DNA from 3 places in the Variovorax sp. PDC80 genome. Region 1 is predicted to be linked to each of the others. Evidence: predicted binding sites of a transcription regulator. Region 1 holds the regulator's gene; each other region holds the start of a gene.
The links. The regulator HrcA, encoded in region 1, represses chaperone genes, less so after heat shock. The targets are predictions, from matches to a motif close to TTAGCACTCNNNNNNNNNGAGTGCTAA.
Positions count from the first base shown of each region.

Region 2: rpoH (RNA polymerase sigma factor RpoH) is a predicted target of HrcA. The motif match lies at 3,865-3,891, and genes of this name have one in related genera.
Region 3: BM109_RS32100 (co-chaperone GroES) is a predicted target of HrcA. The motif match lies at 2,726-2,752, and genes of this name have one in related genera.

Region 1 is NZ_FOWG01000001.1:1,193,531-1,199,080, forward strand. It holds gene BM109_RS05470 (RelA/SpoT family protein) at 1-861, shown strand, start outside; gene greB (transcription elongation factor GreB) at 889-1,464, opposite strand; tRNA gene BM109_RS05480 (tRNA-Arg) at 1,570-1,646, opposite strand; tRNA gene BM109_RS05485 (tRNA-Ile) at 1,717-1,793, opposite strand; gene hrcA (heat-inducible transcriptional repressor HrcA) at 1,833-2,840, opposite strand; gene BM109_RS05495 (NAD kinase) at 2,871-3,779, shown strand; gene recN (DNA repair protein RecN) at 3,781-5,466, shown strand; gene rapZ (RNase adapter RapZ) at 5,498-5,550, shown strand, end outside.
Region 2 is NZ_FOWG01000008.1:27,211-32,760, reverse strand. It holds gene BM109_RS22475 (COX15/CtaA family protein) at 1-437, shown strand, start outside; gene cyoE (heme o synthase) at 434-1,339, shown strand; gene BM109_RS22465 (SCO family protein) at 1,343-1,960, shown strand; gene BM109_RS22460 (DNA alkylation repair protein) at 1,965-2,828, shown strand; gene rpoH (RNA polymerase sigma factor RpoH) at 2,895-3,836, opposite strand; gene BM109_RS22450 (Mpo1 family 2-hydroxy fatty acid dioxygenase) at 4,008-4,478, opposite strand; gene BM109_RS22445 (response regulator transcription factor) at 4,655-5,380, shown strand; gene BM109_RS22440 (ATP-binding response regulator) at 5,391-5,550, shown strand, end outside.
Region 3 is NZ_FOWG01000013.1:221,061-226,610, forward strand. It holds gene arsH (arsenical resistance protein ArsH) at 1-558, opposite strand, end outside; gene arsC (arsenate reductase (glutaredoxin)) at 527-958, opposite strand; gene BM109_RS32090 (arsenic transporter) at 992-2,278, opposite strand; gene BM109_RS32095 (ArsR/SmtB family transcription factor) at 2,308-2,634, opposite strand; gene BM109_RS32100 (co-chaperone GroES) at 2,840-3,130, shown strand; gene groL (chaperonin GroEL) at 3,160-4,812, shown strand; gene BM109_RS32110 (Lrp/AsnC family transcriptional regulator) at 4,915-5,433, opposite strand; gene BM109_RS32115 (indolepyruvate ferredoxin oxidoreductase family protein) at 5,525-5,550, shown strand, end outside.

The DNA.
Region 1 (5,550 bases):
GACGTGGTCGAGGTGATCACCGCGCCGGTCTCCACGCCCAATCCGGCCTGGCTCGGCTTCGTGCGGACCGGCCGTGCGCGCTCGAAGATCCGCCACTACCTCAAGACCCTGGCCCATGCCGAATCCGAAGGCCTGGGCGAGAAGCTGCTGGCGCAGGCCCTGCGCGCCGAAGGCCTGAGCAAGCTGCCCGAGGACGATGCGGAGCACCAGCCGCTGTGGGAAAAGCTGCTGCGCTTCACCGGCAACCGCACGCGCGCCGAACTGCTGACCGACATCGGCCTGGGCAAGCGCATCGCGAGCATCGTGGCCAAGCGGCTGATGGCGCTCATGGCCGAGCTCGGCGAGCGCCCCGACGCGCTGCTGCTGAGCCGCGAGCGCTTCATCTCGCATGAAACCATCTCGCAGGGCGCCGTCACGCTTGACGGCAGCGAGAACTCTTCCGTGCGCTTCGCGCTGTGCTGCCGCCCGATCCCGGGCGACCCGATCGTGGGCTACCTAGGCCACGGCGAAGGCCTGGTGGTGCACACCGAGGCCTGCGGCGTGGGCCAGCGCCTGCGCCACAAGGACAGCGAACGCTTCTTCGCGGTCGAGTGGGCCGACGAACCGACGCGCGCCTTCGAGACCGGCGTGATCATCACCGTGCGCAACGACAAGGGCGTGCTGGCGCGCGTGGCCGCGACGCTGGCCGATGCCGAAGCCGACATCACCCACGTCGAGATGGCCGACGAGACGCCGCAGGATTCGACCGATCTGCGCTTCGTGATCGCGGTGCGCGATCGCTCGCATCTGGACGCGGTGCTGCGCTCGGTGCGCCGGACCACCTCGGTGCTGTCCGCGGCGCGCACCGTTCCCGCGTCCTGATTCCGCGCCGCGCCTGCGGCCCAGCCTCTATGCGGCGCCCGGCCCCGGCGCCGGATAGGCGACCGACAGCAGCTCGACCTCGTGCGTGCCGCCCGGCGTGACGAGCTTCACCACATCGCCCTCCCGCGCCTTCAGCAGCGCCCGCGCGATCGGCGAGATCCAGCTGACCTGCGACTGCGCGCTGTCGGCCTCGTCGATGCCGAGGATCGTCACGCTGCGCTCGTCGCCGTTCTCGTCCGCGTAGCGCACCGTGGCGCCGAAGAAGACCTGGTCGCTGCCGTGGTGCACCGAGGGATCGGTCACCTCGGCAATTTCGAGGCGCTTGGTGAGGAAGCGGATGCGGCGGTCGATCTCGCGCAGCCGCTTCTTGCCGTAGAGGTAGTCGCCGTTCTCCGAGCGGTCACCGTTCTTGGCGGCCCAGTGCACGGCCTCGACCACCTTGGGCCGCTCCTCGTCCATCAGCTGCAGCAGCTCGGTCCGCAGCCGCGCATAGCCGGCGGGGGTGATGTAGTTCTTGCCGCCCGCGGGCAGCGGCGGCATCGCGCCGTCGGCACCGTCGTCGTCCGCGTCGGAATCCGTTTCCTTGGTGAATGCCTTGTTCAAGCGACGCCTCCGGAGATCGAAAGAGAAGCGTGGCGTCCGCCGCGCGGACGAGCCTCGTACCAAAAAGAAAAGGGTCAACTCGTTTCCGAGTTGACCCTTGAAGAGTGGTGCGGCTGGCAGGAATTGAACCCACGACCCCTTGGTTCGTAGCCAAGTACTCTATCCAACTGAGCTACAGCCGCACAGCTTGCTATCATAGCATGTATTTTTGAGGCCTTTTCGATCCGTCGAAACAAATCTCAAAAATACGGGTGGTAGGCCGTGATGGGCTTGAACCATCGACCAACGGATTATGAGTCCGCTGCTCTAACCAACTGAGCTAACGGCCCACGTGGGCTCGATTCTATTCGCGCCGAAAAGGCGCCTTGCTACTTGCGGTGGCTCAGCGCGTTGCTGACCAGCTTGGAAGTGATGTCGACGATCTGGATCATGCGCTCGTAGGGCATGCGCGTCGGGCCGATCACGCCCAGCGTGCCCACGACCTGGCCGTCGACCTCGTAGTTGGCGCTGACGATGGACAGCTCCTCGACCGGCACCACCTGGCTCTCGCCGCCAATGAAGATGCGCACGCCCTCGGCCTTGCTCGACACGTCGAGCAGCCGCATCAGCTGCGCCTTCTGCTCGAAGAGCTCGAAGGCGCGGCGCAACTGCCCCATGTCGCTCGAGAAGTCGCTGACCGCGAGCAGGTTGCGCTCGCCCGAGATCACGACGTCGTCCTCCTGCGATTCGCTCAGCACGTCAGAACTGACCTTCACGGCCGCCTGCATCAGCGCCGCGATCTCGCCGCGCAGCGTGTCGACCTCGGACTGCAGCCGGTCGCGCACCTGCTCGATCGTCAGGCCCGCATAGTGGGCGTTGATGTAGTTCGCGGCCTCGACCAGCTGCGACTGCGAGTAGTCGGCCTCGGGAAAGATCACGCGGTTCTGCACGTCGCCTTCGGGCGAGACGATGATCACCAGCAGCCGGCGGTCCGACAGGCGCAGGAACTCGATCTGCTTGAACACCGACGAGCGCCGTGGCGCCATCACCACGCCGACGAACTGCGAGAGGTTCGACAGCAGGTGCGCCGCGTTGGCGATCACGCGCTGCGGCTGGTCGGGCGCGAGGCTCGGCGCGGCCAGGTGCTCGCGCTGCGCGGTGAGCATGGTGTCGACGAAAAGCCTGTAGCCGCGCGCCGTGGGCACGCGGCCGGCCGAGGTGTGCGGACTGGCGATCAGCCCGAGCGACTCGAGGTCCGACATGACGTTGCGGATGGTCGCGGGCGAGAGGTCCAGGCCCGAGGAACGCGAGAGCGTTCGCGAGCCGACAGGCTGGCCTTCGGCGATGTAGCGCTCGACGAGCGTCTTGAGCAGCAACTTGGCGCGGTCGTCCAGCATTGCAAGATTTTAGTGTTGTAATTTGTAGCCATGACCTCTCCCTTTCGTCACGTCGCGCTGATCGGCAAATACCAGGCTTCCGGAGCCCGGTGCGGCGAGCGCGACAGCGTGATGGAGGGCATTGCGAGTTTTCTCGAATCCCAGGGCTGCAAGGTCTACGTCGAACAGCCGCGCGGCGACGACGAACCGGCCCAGGCCCTGCCCACCGGCGACCGCTACGAGGCCCTCACGGTCGAGCAGATCGGCCAGCAGTGCGACCTCGGCCTGGTGGTCGGCGGCGACGGCACCATGCTCGGCATCGGCCGGCAGCTCGCGGCCTTCGGCATCCCGCTGATCGGCATCAACCGGGGCCGGCTCGGCTTCATCACCGACATTCCGCTCGACAACTTCCAGGCCACGCTGATCCCGATGCTGGCCGGCGAATACGAGGAAGACCACCGCAGCCTGATGCACGCGCAGGTGATGCGCGACGGCGCCGTGGTGTTCGATGCGCTCGCGATGAACGACGTGGTGGTCAACCGCGGCGCGACCTCGGGCATGGTCGAGCTGCGGGTATCGGTGGGCAAGCATTTCGTGGCCAACCAGCGCGCCGACGGCCTGATCATCGCGTCGCCCACGGGTTCGACGGCCTATGCGCTGTCGGCCGGCGGGCCGCTGCTGCATCCGGCGGTGCCGGGCTGGGTGCTGGTGCCGATCGCGCCGCACACGCTGTCAAACCGCCCGGTGCTGCTGCCCGATGCCGACGAGATCGTGATCGAGCTCGTGGGCGGGCGCGATGCCAGCGCGAATTTCGACATGCAATCGCTGGCCTCGCTCGCGATCGGCGACCGCGTGGTGGTGCGCCGCTCCGATTTCCGGGTGCGCTTCCTGCACCCGCGCGGCTGGAGCTATTTCGACACGCTGCGCAAGAAACTGCATTGGAACGAAGGAGGTTCCTGAGATGGCGCTCAGACGCATCGCACTGCGCGATTTCGTGATCGTGCGATCCCTGGAGATCGACCTGTCCGACGGCTTCACGGTGCTGACCGGCGAAACCGGCGCGGGCAAATCCATCCTGATCGACGCGCTGCAGCTCGCGCTCGGCAACCGCGCCGATGCGGGCGCGGTGCGCGAAGGCGCCGAGCGGCTCGACGTGAGCGCGGAGTTCGACCACGACCCGGCCTTCGTGGCGTGGCTCGACGAAGGCGGCTTCGAGCCGGGCGATGCCCTGCTGCTGCGCCGCACCGTCGACCTGCAGGGCCGCAGCCGCGGCTGGATCAACGGCAGCCCCGCCACCGCGACGCAGCTGCGCGACATCGGCGACCGGCTGCTCGACATCCATGGCCAGCACGCCTGGCAGAGCCTCACGCGGCCCGACGCGGTGCGCGGCCTGCTCGATGCCTACGCCGGCGTGCGCATCGATGCGCTCGACGCCGCCTGGCAGGGCTGGCGCCAGGCGCTGTCCGCGCTCGAGCGTGCGCGCGGCACGCAGGATTCGCTGCAGCGCGAGCGCGAACGGCTGCAGTGGCAGATCTCGGAGGTCGCGAAGCTCGCGCCCGGCGCCGACGAATGGGAAGAACTGTCGGGAAGCCACACGCGCATCTCGAACGCGCAGGCGCTGATCGACGCCGCCCAGGGCGCCAGCCACGCGCTCGAGGACGAGGACAACGGCGCGCTGGCCGCGCTCTCGCGCGCGGTCACGCTGCTGCAGAACTGCGAACACATCGAGCCCGAGTTCCGCGCGCTCGGCGAGGTGCTGTCCTCGAGCATCGCGCAGGCCGCCGACGCCGCGCACTCGCTGCACGGTTACCTGCGCGACGCCGACACCGACCCGCAGCGTCTGGCCGAACTCGACGAACGCATGAGCCTGTGGATGTCGCTGGCGCGCCGCTACAAGCGCCCGCCGGTCGAGCTGCCGGCGCTGCTGGCCGGCTGGCAGGCCGAGCTGCAGGCCCTCGACGCGCAAAGCGACCTCGAAGGCCTGGAACGTGCCGAGCAGACGGCGCAGCAGGCTTACCTGAAGGAGGCCCGTGCGCTCGGCAAGCTGCGCAAGCAGGCCGCGCCCAAGCTGGCCCAGGCGGTCACGCAGGCGATGCAGGGCCTGGGCATGCAGGGCGGCCGCTTCGAGGTCGATCTGCAGCCGCTGGCCCAGCCGGGCAAGGCCGGTCTCGAGGAGATCGCCTTCCTGGTCGCCGGCCACACCGGCAGCACGCCGCGGCCGATCGGCAAGGTGGCCTCGGGCGGCGAACTCTCGCGCATCGCGCTCGCGATCGCGGTCACCACCAGCCAGCTCGGCGCCGCCCAGACGCTGATCTTCGACGAGGTCGATTCGGGCGTCGGCGGCGCGGTCGCCGAGACCGTGGGCCGGCTCATGAAGCAGCTCGGCCGCGACCGCCAGGTGCTCGCGGTCACCCACCTGCCCCAGGTGGCGGCCTGCGCCGACCACCACCTCGTGGTCGCCAAGCGGCAGACCGCGGGAACCACCGGCAAGGATGGTCCGCGCACCGAGAGCGGCGTGTCGCTGCTCGACGACGACAGCCGCGCGAACGAGATCGCCCGCATGCTGGGCGGCGAGAAGGTCTCGCAGACCTCGCTCGCCCACGCGCGCGAGATGCTGGGCCACAAGACGCCGGCGGCCACCTCATGAAGGCGGTGCGCCACGACCACGGGGCTGCGCGATGAGCCTCGACCTGGTGCTCATCACTGGCATGTCGGGCTCCGGCAAGTCGGT
Region 2 (5,550 bases), on a different contig from region 1:
GCTGGTGGCCGCCGATGAATTTCGCGCAGGGCTTCGAGATCTGGCGCCACCTCGGCGTGACCGGCGAGGGCGTGCCGCTCGATTTCGCGGCGCTCACCGCCATCCACTACGCGCACCGGCTGCTGGCGTATCTCGTGTTCGTCGCGCTCGGCCTGCTGGCCTGGCGCATGCGCCGCATCGACAGCCTGCGGCCGCAGGCCGGCTGGCTCGCCGGCCTCGCGCTGCTGCAGCTCGCCACCGGCCTGGGCAATGTGCTGCTCGGCTGGCCGCTCGCGGCCGCCGTGCTGCACACGGGCGGCGCCGCGGCGCTGGCGGTGGTGCTGGTCTGGGCGCTGTGCGAAAGCCGGCGCGAGCAGGCGGCCGGCGCCCGCCTGTCGCGCGCGAACCCTGCCGTTCCACCCGGCGCCCCCTTGCGCGGCGCGGAGGTCCCCCGATGAGCACCCCGATTCCCCTGCAGCAGGCGCATGGCGCGAGCGTGCTGCGCCAGTTCTACGCGCTCACCAAGCCGCGCGTGGTGCAGCTGATCGTCTTCTGCGCGCTGATCGGCATGGTGCTCGCCGTGCCCGGCGCGCCCTCGTGGCTCGACGTGCAGCGCGCCGTGCTGGCCTGCATCGGCATCTGGCTGGTGGCGGGCGCGGCGGCGGCCTTCAACTGCCTGGTCGAGAAGGGCATCGACGCCAAGATGAAGCGCACCGCCTGGCGCCCGACCGCGCGCGGCGAGCTCAGCGACCGCCAGGCGCTGCTGTTCTCGGCGGCGCTGTGCATCGCCGGCTCGGTGCTGCTGTGGTTCACCGTCAATCCGCTCACCATGTGGCTGACCTTCGCCACCTTCGTCGGCTATGCGGTGATCTACACCGTGATCCTGAAGCCGCTGACGCCGCAGAACATCGTGATCGGCGGCGCCTCGGGCGCGATGCCGCCGGTGCTTGGCTGGGCCGCGATGACCGGCGAAGTGGGGCCCGAGGCGCTGATCCTGTTCCTCATCATCTTCCTGTGGACCCCGCCGCATTTCTGGGCGCTCGCGCTCTATCGCGTCGAGGACTACCGCAAGGCCGGCCTGCCGATGCTGCCGGTCACGCACGGCAACGAGTTCACGCGGCTGCAGGTGCTGCTCTACACCTTCATCCTGTTCGCGGGCTGCCTGATGCCTTTCATCTACGGCATGAGCGGCTGGCTCTACCTCGCGGTGGCGGTGGCCGTGAGCGTGGGCTTTACGGGCTACGCCTTCGCGCTGTGGCGCAACTACTCCGACACCCTGGCGCGCAAGACCTTCCGGTTCTCGCTGATCCACCTGAGCGTGCTGTTCGCGGCCTTGCTCGTCGACCATTACCTCCGCTGACCCATGAACAAGCGCAATGCCCTGAAGTTGATCGCCGCCGGCGCGGGCTGGACGGCCGTGTCCGCCACCGTGGGGCTGGGGCTCGCGGGCTGCAACGAGACCAAGCAGAGCTTCAATGCGGTCGACATCACGGGCGCCGACTACGCGCGCGACTTCTCGCTCAAGGATGCCGACGGCAAGCTGCGCACCATGGCCGACTTCAAGGGCAAGGTGGTCGTGCTGTTCTTCGGCTACGCGCAGTGCCCCGACGTCTGCCCGACCACCATGACCGAGATGGCGCAGGTCAAGCAGCAGCTCGGCGCCGACGGCGACAAGCTGCAGGTGGTGTTCGTCACGGTCGACCCGGCACGCGATACGCCCGAGGTGATGAAGGCCTACATGGGCGCCTTCGACCCCAGCTTCGTCGCGCTGATCCCGACGGCCGACGAGCTGGTCGCCACGACCAAGGACTTCAAGGTCTACTACAAGAAGGTCGACGGCAAGACGCCCACCAGCTACTCGATGGACCACTCGGCCGCGAGCTTCGTCTACGACCCGCAGGGCCGGCTGCGGCTGTACGCGCGCTACGGGGCCGGCGTGCCGCCGATGGTGGCCGACATCAAGACCCTGCTGGCGGCCTGAGTCGATGGCGCCCGGAGCGGACGCCGAGAGCCTCGCCACGGCCATCGCGGCGGTGGCGCACCTGAAGGCACGCAAGGGCGCGTTCCGCATCGCGCTGATCCCGCCCGAGGTGCTGCATGCGCTCAACGACGGGCTGATCGAGACCGTCAACCTCAACGAATTCCTCGCGCTCGAACTGCCGCAGCTGGCGCGCAGCGTGGCGGGCCACATCGGCCTCGACGCGGCGAGCGAGCGGCTGGTCGACACGTTGGCGATGCTGAGTGCCTTCAAGCCGATGCAGCGGCACGGCCACATCGCGCGGGCGCTGTACGACCTCGCCGCGCTGCACGACGAACGCGATGCGGTCGCGCACCGGCTTGCCACGCATGCCAGCGACGTCGCGCGCTGCTGGGCGGCACAGTGGGTCACGCTCTCGCAATTGCCGCTGGCCGGCCAGCTCGAGGCGGTGCGGCGCTTTGCGGCCGATCCGCATTTCGGCGTGCGCGAGATCGCCTGGATGGCGGTGCGCGACGCGGTCGTCGGCTCGCTCGACGAGGCGCTCGCGCTGCTGCAGCCGTGGGTGCGCGACGACGATCCGAACATCCGCCGCTTCGCGAGCGAACTCACGCGCCCGCGCGGCGTGTGGTGCGCGCAGATCGAGGCGCTGAAGGCCGAGCCCTGGCGCGCGCTGCCGCTGCTCGAACCGCTGCGCGCCGACGGCAGCCGCTACGTGCAGAACTCGGTCGCCAACTGGCTCAACGACGCGAGCAAGACGCAGGCGGAGTGGGTCGACGGCGTGTGCGCGCGCTGGGTGAAGGAATCGAACACGCCCGAGACGCGCTACATCGCCAAGCGCGCGCTGCGCACCCTCGCCAAGACCTCGGGCTGAACGAAGCGCGCCCATGAAAAAGCCCGGCGCGGGGCCGGGCTCGTTCGAAGGGGCGGAAGAAGCCGATCAGGCGTAATCGGCCAGCGCCTTCTTCATCTTCTTCATCGCGGCCACCTCGATCTGGCGAATGCGCTCGGCGCTCACGCCATAGACCGCGGCCAGGTCGTGCAAGGTCATGCCGCCCGAGCCGTCGTCGTTGACCTTGAGCCAGCGCTCTTCCACGATGCGGCGGCTGCGCGCGTCGAGGGCCTCGAGCGCGGTCGCGATGCCATCGCTCGACAGGCGGTCGCGCTGCTGCGATTCGAGCAGCGCGGTCGGTTCCTGCGTCGCGTCGGCCAGGTAGGCGATCGGGCCGAAGGCTTCCTCGCCGTCGTCGTTCGGGCTCGGGTCGAGCAGCACGTCGCCGCCCGAGAGCCGGGTTTCCATCTCGAGCACTTCCTCGGGCTTCACGTTCAGGCGCGCGGCCATCTGCGTCACCTCGTCGGCGCTCAGCGTTTCGCGGTGCGTGCCGGTGTCGGCCGCGGCCGAGTCGGCCTTGAAGCCCTGCTTCATCGAGCGCAGGTTGAAGAACAGCTTGCGCTGGGCCTTGGTCGTCGCGACCTTGACCATGCGCCAGTTCTTCAGGATGTACTCGTGGATCTCGGCCTTGATCCAGTGCATGGCGTAGCTCACCAGCCGCACGCCCTGGTCGGGGTCGAAACGCTTCACGGCCTTCATCAGGCCGACGTTGCCTTCCTGGATCAGGTCGCCGTGCGGCAGCCCGTAGCCCAGGTACTGGCGGGAGATGGACACCACGAGGCGCAGGTGCGAAAGGATCAGCGCACCGGCCGCTTCGAGGTCGTTGTGGTCGCGCAAACGGCGGGCGAAGCCCTGCTCTTCCTCGAGGGTGAGCAGCGGCAGGCGGTTGGCGGCCGAAATGTAAGCATCCAGGTTACCCAGCGGGGGCACCATCGACCAGGGGTTGGCGACGGCGAGCTGGTTGGCAGAGGCTCCAGACAGGGATGTCATCAGGGGAAACTCCTTCGTATTGGCCATATTAGCACTCGGTTAGAGGGAGTGCTAAGGCAAGGGTTCCCCTAAAGTCTCTATCGGGCCGATAGGCAAGGGCTGTCGGCCGGCGGCCCCGAAGGACCTCGGTCTTGTCCGACTTGCAGCCGGCAAAGCCCCGTAAGCGGGTACTTACCAGCGAATGCCCAGTTTCAGCAGCAGCTTGGACACCACGAACAGCGGCCCGACCCAGAGGTATTGGATGTCTTCGAAGAACGAAGGTTTCCGTCCCTCGATCTTGTGGCCGATGAACTGGAAGATCCAGGCCACCACGAAGATGGCGGCGGAAATCGGCAACACAAGGCTGCCCATGGCATGGACCAGCGCCAGCAGGATGGCGGTCTGGATGCCCATCGCGAGCAGGAAGACCGGCGAGCGCAGCGTCAGGTAGTAGACGAGGCTGGCCAGCAGGAAGGCGTAGGCGGCCCAGGGGTGGATCGCGAAGATCAGCCCGACCAGGCTGACCATGATCGCGGGGATCGCGACGAAGTGGATCAGCTCGTTGGTCGGGTGCCGGTGGCTCTGTTCGTAGTGGGCCAGCAGGCGGTCGACCTTGCGGTCGCTGGCGGCCTCGGGCGCGTGGGCGGTGGCGGTGTGCGGCATGGCATGTCTCCGTGGCTCGTGCGGGCCGTTCGTTGCGGCCCGCGATGGAATCCGCCGATGGTGCCCCGCGCCGGCTTCGCTGGCAAGTGCTATATAAACAATAGCATTACACCGAGCGGCCATCGCGGGGATCGCCATGACTTCCGGCACTGTCGCGCCCTGGGTGCACCGCTAAGATGCGGCGCGTGGCTCCGCTCGATCCCTCTTCCTCCTCCACTCCCCCGTCCTCGGCGGCGCAGGCCGGCATCGCGCCGCGCGGCCGCACCGCGATCCTGGTGGTCGACGACCACGACCTGCTGCGGCTCGGCGTCTGCGCGCTGGTCCAGGCCCAGGCGACCTCCTCGGGCGCCGCGATCGAGGTCTACGAGGCCGGCAACGTTGCCGACGCGCTCAAGCTCTACGAGGCGCACCAGGACGCGATCGGCCTGGTGCTGCTCGACCTCGCGCTGCCCGACACCCATGGCCTGAGCGGCCTGGCCGAGTTCCGCCTGCGCTATCCCGAGGCCCGCATCGTGGTGCTCTCGGGCACCGGCAACAGCACCCTGGCGCAGGGCGTGCTGGCGCTGGGCGCGAGCGCTTTCCTGCCCAAGTCGGCCGACCTCAAGGAAGTGGTGAGCTTCATCCGCGCCTGCGGCCTGCTCGACCCCGATGCCGCGCAGTCGCCGCCGCCGGCCGTGCCGAAGGCGCTCACGGGCTATGCCGAGTTCGCCCACGCCAGCGCCTGGCAGGAACTCACGCCGCGCCAGATGCAGGTGCTGCAGTGGGTGCTCGAGGGCAAGGCGAACAAGGAGATCGCCCAGCTCGCCAACCTGAGCGAAGGCACGGTGAAGAACCACGTGTCGACCATCCTGCTGCTGTTCGGCATGCGCTCGCGGGCCCAGTTGATCAGCACCCTGCATTGAACGGCGCGCGGTGCTGAACGACCCGGCCGCCGACGTCGTTCTCGGCCAGCGCGTGCTGCGCGAACACGTCGCCTCGGTCTACGACACCTACAGCGCCTCGACGCTGACCCACCTGTGCTTCGTGGCGGTGTTCGGCGCCATCCTCTACGCGCAGCTGCACGACCCGCGGC
Region 3 (5,550 bases), on a different contig from region 1:
GTCGAACTCGAGGTAGGCCTTGGCGACCGAGGACTGGTTCGGGATGGTGATCATGCGCATCCAGCGCCCGAGCACGCGCAGCTGGTTCACCGCATTGAAGGACTGCGAGCCGCCCGACACCTCCATCACGGCCAGCGTCTTGCCCTGGGTCGGCCGCACGGAACCGACCGACAGCGGTATCCAGTCGAGCTGCGCCTTCATGATGCCGGTCATCGCGCCGTGGCGCTCCGGCGAACACCAGACCATGCCTTCGGACCACTGCGCGAGCGCGCGCAGCTCCTGCACCTTCGGATGGTCCTCGGGTTCGCTGTCGGGCAGCGGCAGGCCGCGCGGATCGAAGACGCGAGTCTGCGCGCCCAGCGCGCGCAGCAGCCGCTCGGCCTCTTCGGTCAGCAGGCGGCTGTACGAGCGCTCGCGGACCGAGCCATAGAGCAGCAGGATGCGCGGCGCGTGCGTCGAGCGCTCGGCGGGCCACAGCTGCTGTGGGTCCGGCAGCCGGAAGGCCTCCGCATCCAGGTTCGGCAGGTCAGGGCTTGGCGACACGCTGGCCTTTCGCATCGATGACGGGCTCGCCGTCTTCCTTCGAGAACGCGCCGCGCTGGGCGTGCGGCAGCAGGTCGAGCACGGCCTCCGATGGCCGGCACAGGCGCGTGCCCAACGGCGTGACGACGATCGGGCGGTTGATGAGGATCGGGTGCGCGAGCATGAAGCCGATCAGTTCCGCATCGGTCCACTTCGCATCGGCCAGCCCGAGCTCGTCGTGGGGCGTGCCCTTCTGGCGCAGCAGGTCGCGCACGCCGATGCCCATGTCGGCGACCAGTTGCTCGAGCGTTGCGCGGTCCGGCGGATGCTTGAGGTACTCGATGACGGTCGGCTCCTCGCCGCTGTTGCGGATCAGCGCGAGCACGTTGCGCGAGGTGCCGCAGTCGGGGTTGTGATAGATCGTGATGTCGCTCATGGATGGGAGGGATGTCGCTGGTGAGAAAGCAGATCAGCCGAAGCTCAGGCGCAGTGCGAGCGCGGCGAGGGTCAGGGCGAGCACGGGCACCGTCATGACGACGCCCACCTTGAAGTAGTAGCCCCAGCCGATGGTGATGCCCTTCTTCGCGAGCACGTGCAGCCACAGCAAGGTGGCGAGGCTGCCGATCGGCGTGATCTTCGGGCCCAGGTCGCAGCCGATGACGTTGGCGTAGACCATCGCCTCCTTCACCACGCCGGTGGCGCCCGAAGCATCGATGGAGAGCGCGCCGATCAGCACCGTCGGCATGTTGTTCATGACGGAAGACAGCGCGGCCGCCAGGAAGCCCGTGCCCAGAGCCGCGCCCCAGATGCCGCCTTGCGCGAACACGTCGAGCAGCGTCGAGATCTGCTCGGTCAGGCCGGCATTGCGCAGGCCGTAGACCACCAGGTACATGCCCAGCGAGAACACGACGATCTGCCAGGGCGCGCCGCGCAGCACCTTGCGCGTGGCGATGACCTCCCCGCGGGCCGCCACGGCCAGCAGCAGCAGCGCGCCAACGGCCGCCACGGCGCTGACCGGCACGCCGAGCGGCTCCAGGCCGAAGAAGCCGATGAGCAGCAGCGCCAGCACGACCCAGCCCGCGCGAAAGGTGGCCGGGTCGCGGATGGCATCGGCCGGGCGCTTCAAGCGGCTGGCGTCGTAGCGCGCGGGGATGTCGCGGCGAAAGTAGAGCAGCAAGGCCAGCAGGCTGGCGACCACCGCCGCGAGGTTGACCGGCACCATCACCGCCGCATACGCGTTGAAGCCGATCCCGAAGAAGTCGGCCGAGACGATGTTGACGAGGTTCGACACGATCAGCGGCAGGCTCGCGGTGTCGGCGATGAAGCCGGCCGCCATCACGAAGGCCAGCGTGGTGGCCGGCGTGAAGCCCAGTGCCACCAGCATGGCCATCACGATCGGCGTGAGGATCAGCGCGGCGCCGTCGTTGGCGAACAGCGCCGAGACGGCCGCGCCGAGCAGCACGATGAAGGCGAACAGCCGGCCGCCGTTGCCGCCGCCCCAGCGCGCGACGTGCAGCGCGGCCCATTCGAAGAAGCCGGCCTCGTCGAGCAACAGGCTGATGACGATCACGGCGATGAAGGTCCCGGTGGCATTCCAGACGATCTGCCAGACCCGCACGACGTCGGGCAGATGCACCACGCCGAGGGCCAGGGCCACCAGTGCGCCCAGCGCGGCGCTCCATCCGATGCCGAGGCCGCGGGGCTGCCAGATGACGAGCACCAGGGTCGCGAGAAAGATGAGAACGGCGGTGAGCATGGGGCGAGGAAACGATGCGGCGCCGACCGTCAGCAGTCGCAGGACGCGCCTTGCGCATCGACTTCGCAGGGCTGCCCCTGGCAGCAGTTCTCGCTCAGATAGGCCAGCAGCCCGTTCATCTGGTCGAACGAGGCGCGGTAGATCAGGTGGCGTCCCTGCCGCTCCTGCGACACGAGGCCCGCGCGGCCCAGCTCCTTGAGGTGGAACGACAGGCCCGTGGCCGGAACGCCCAGCGTTTCGGTCAGCGCGCCGGGCGTCATGCCCTGCGGGCCGGCCACGACCAGCGCGCGAAACACGCGCAGGCGCACGCTCTGCGCGAGGGCCATGAGGGCGCGGATGACGGCTTCTTCTTCCATATTTCAATCATCGTTGAAATATTGAATCGTGGCAACCGACTTCCCGCGCAACCCGCCCCGGCGCTTGAAACCCCGGCGATTGCCCTTATGATTAGCACTCGCTGTGGTTGAGTGCTAACAAGCCTCGCCTCCAGTCGACGGGCAACCGGTCCTGCAGGATGGGCGCCCAAAAAACCACCACCCAGTTTCTTATCCAGGAGATGCAATGAAACTTCGTCCTTTGGCCGATCGCGTGATCGTCAAGCGTATCGACAGCGAAACCAAGACTGCCTCGGGCATCGTCATCCCCGACGCCGCCGCCGAGAAGCCCGATCAGGGTGAAGTCCTGGCCGTGGGCCCGGGCAAGCGCAATGACAAGGGCGACCTGTCGGCCCTGACCGTGAAGGTCGGCGACCGCGTCCTGTTCGGCAAGTACAGCGGCCAGACCGTCAAGGTCGATGGCGACGAGCTGCTCGTCATGAAGGAAGACGACCTGTTCGCGGTCGTCGAGAAGTAATCCACCCATCCTATTCGGAGTAAACAAACATGGCAGCAAAAGACGTCGTCTTCGGCGGAGAAGCCCGCGCACGCATGGTCGAGGGTGTGAACATCCTGGCCAACGCGGTCAAAGTGACCCTGGGCCCCAAGGGCCGCAACGTGGTGCTCGAGCGCTCGTTCGGCGCCCCCACCGTGACCAAGGACGGTGTGTCGGTCGCGAAGGAAATCGAACTCAAGGACAAGCTGCAGAACATGGGCGCCCAGCTCGTGAAGGAAGTGGCTTCCAAGACTTCGGACAACGCCGGTGACGGCACCACCACCGCGACCGTGCTGGCACAAGCCATCGTGCGCGAAGGCTTCAAGTACGTGGCCGCCGGCATCAACCCGATGGACCTGAAGCGCGGCATCGACAAGGCCGTGACGGCCCTGGTCGAAGAGCTGAAGAAGGCTTCGAAGCCCACCACCACGTCGAAGGAAATCGCTCAAGTCGGCTCGATCTCGGCCAACAGCGACGAAACCATCGGCAAGCTCATCGCCGACGCGATGGACAAGGTCGGCAAGGAAGGCGTGATCACCGTCGAAGACGGCAAGTCGCTGGACAGCGAACTGGACGTCGTCGAAGGCATGCAATTCGACCGCGGCTACCTGTCGCCCTACTTCATCAACAACCCCGAGAAGCAATCGGCGCTGCTCGACAACCCCTTCGTGCTGCTGTTCGACAAGAAGATCAGCAACATCCGTGACCTGCTCCCCACGCTGGAACAAGTCGCCAAGGCCGGTCGTCCGCTGCTGATCATTGCCGAAGAAGTCGAGGGCGAAGCCCTGGCGACGCTGGTCGTGAACACGATCCGCGGCATCCTGAAGGTCGTGGCCGTCAAGGCGCCTGGCTTCGGCGACCGCCGCAAGGCCATGCTCGAAGACATCGCCATCCTGACGGGCGGCAAGGTCATCGCCGAAGAAGTCGGCCTGACCCTCGAGAAGGTGACGCTGGCCGACCTGGGCCAGGCCAAGCGCATCGAAGTGGGCAAGGAAAACACCATCATCATCGACGGTTCGGGCGCTGCTGCCGACATCGAAGCCCGCGTGAAGCAAGTGCGCGTGCAGATCGAGGAAGCGACCAGCGACTACGACCGTGAAAAGCTGCAAGAGCGCGTGGCCAAGCTGGCCGGCGGCGTTGCAGTGATCAAGGTCGGCGCTGCCACCGAAGTCGAAATGAAGGAAAAGAAGGCTCGCGTCGAAGACGCCCTGCACGCCACCCGCGCTGCAGTGGAAGAAGGCGTGGTTGCCGGTGGTGGCGTGGCCCTGCTGCGCGCCAAGCAAGCCGTGGGCGACCGCGTGAAGGGCGACAACGCCGACCAGGACGCCGGCATCAAGCTGGTCCTGAAGGCCATCGAAGCCCCCCTGCGCGAAATCGTGAACAACGCCGGCGGCGAAGCCTCGGTGGTGGTGAACGCGGTGCTGGCCGGCAAGGGCAACTACGGCTTCAATGCCGCCAACGACTCGTACGGCGACATGCTCGAGCTGGGCATCCTGGACCCGACCAAGGTGACCCGCACCGCGCTGCAGAACGCCGCTTCGGTGGCCTCGCTGCTGCTGACGACCGAAGCCATGGTGGCTGACGCTCCGAAGGACGACGCTCCTGCCGGCGGCGGCATGCCCGACATGGGCGGCATGGGTGGCATGGGCGGCATGGGCATGTAATTGCCTCTCGCCCGGCGAGCGCTTCGGCGTTCGACGGGCGGGTCGTTCAGACACGACGGAAGGCCGGGGTTCGCCCCGGCCTTTTTCTTTGGGCGCGCCGCTTCAGCCGCGCGCCCTGCGCCGCGGCCCCGCCGCGGTCGACGCCATGTCGATCGGCAGCGGCGCATCGGCCTTGACCTCGCGCAGCACGATCGCCGAGCGCACGTGCGTCACGCCGGCCTGCTCGAACAGCGTGGTGTGCAGGAACTGCTCGTAGTGCTTGATGTCGGGCACCAGCACCGTGAGGATGTAGTCGGCCGGCCCGGTGGCCGAGGCGCAACGCACCACCTGCGGGCTCGCGGCCACGGCACGCTCGAAGTCGCGCACCTTGGCCTCGCTGTGGCGGTCGAGGTTCACCTCCGTCACGGCGGCGAGGTTCAGCCCCACCTTCTCGCGGTCGACGATCACCGTGTAGCCGCGGATCACGCCGCTGGCCTCCATGTCCTTGATGCGGCGCCAGCACGGCGTGGGCGACAGCCCCACCGCGTCGGCGATCTGCTGCACGGTCTGGCGCGCGTCGCGCTGCAGCTCGTCGAGGATGCGCAGCGAATGATGGTCGAGAGGGATGAATTCGTCGTTCATGGCGATTTTCGAGATGGATATTCCTGATTCCAGGGTCACCCTGTAGTGATTCAAGAGAATATTCCTCCTGAGCGAGAACAACAATCTCGCAATGAATTCGAATGACCTCTCTTCGGC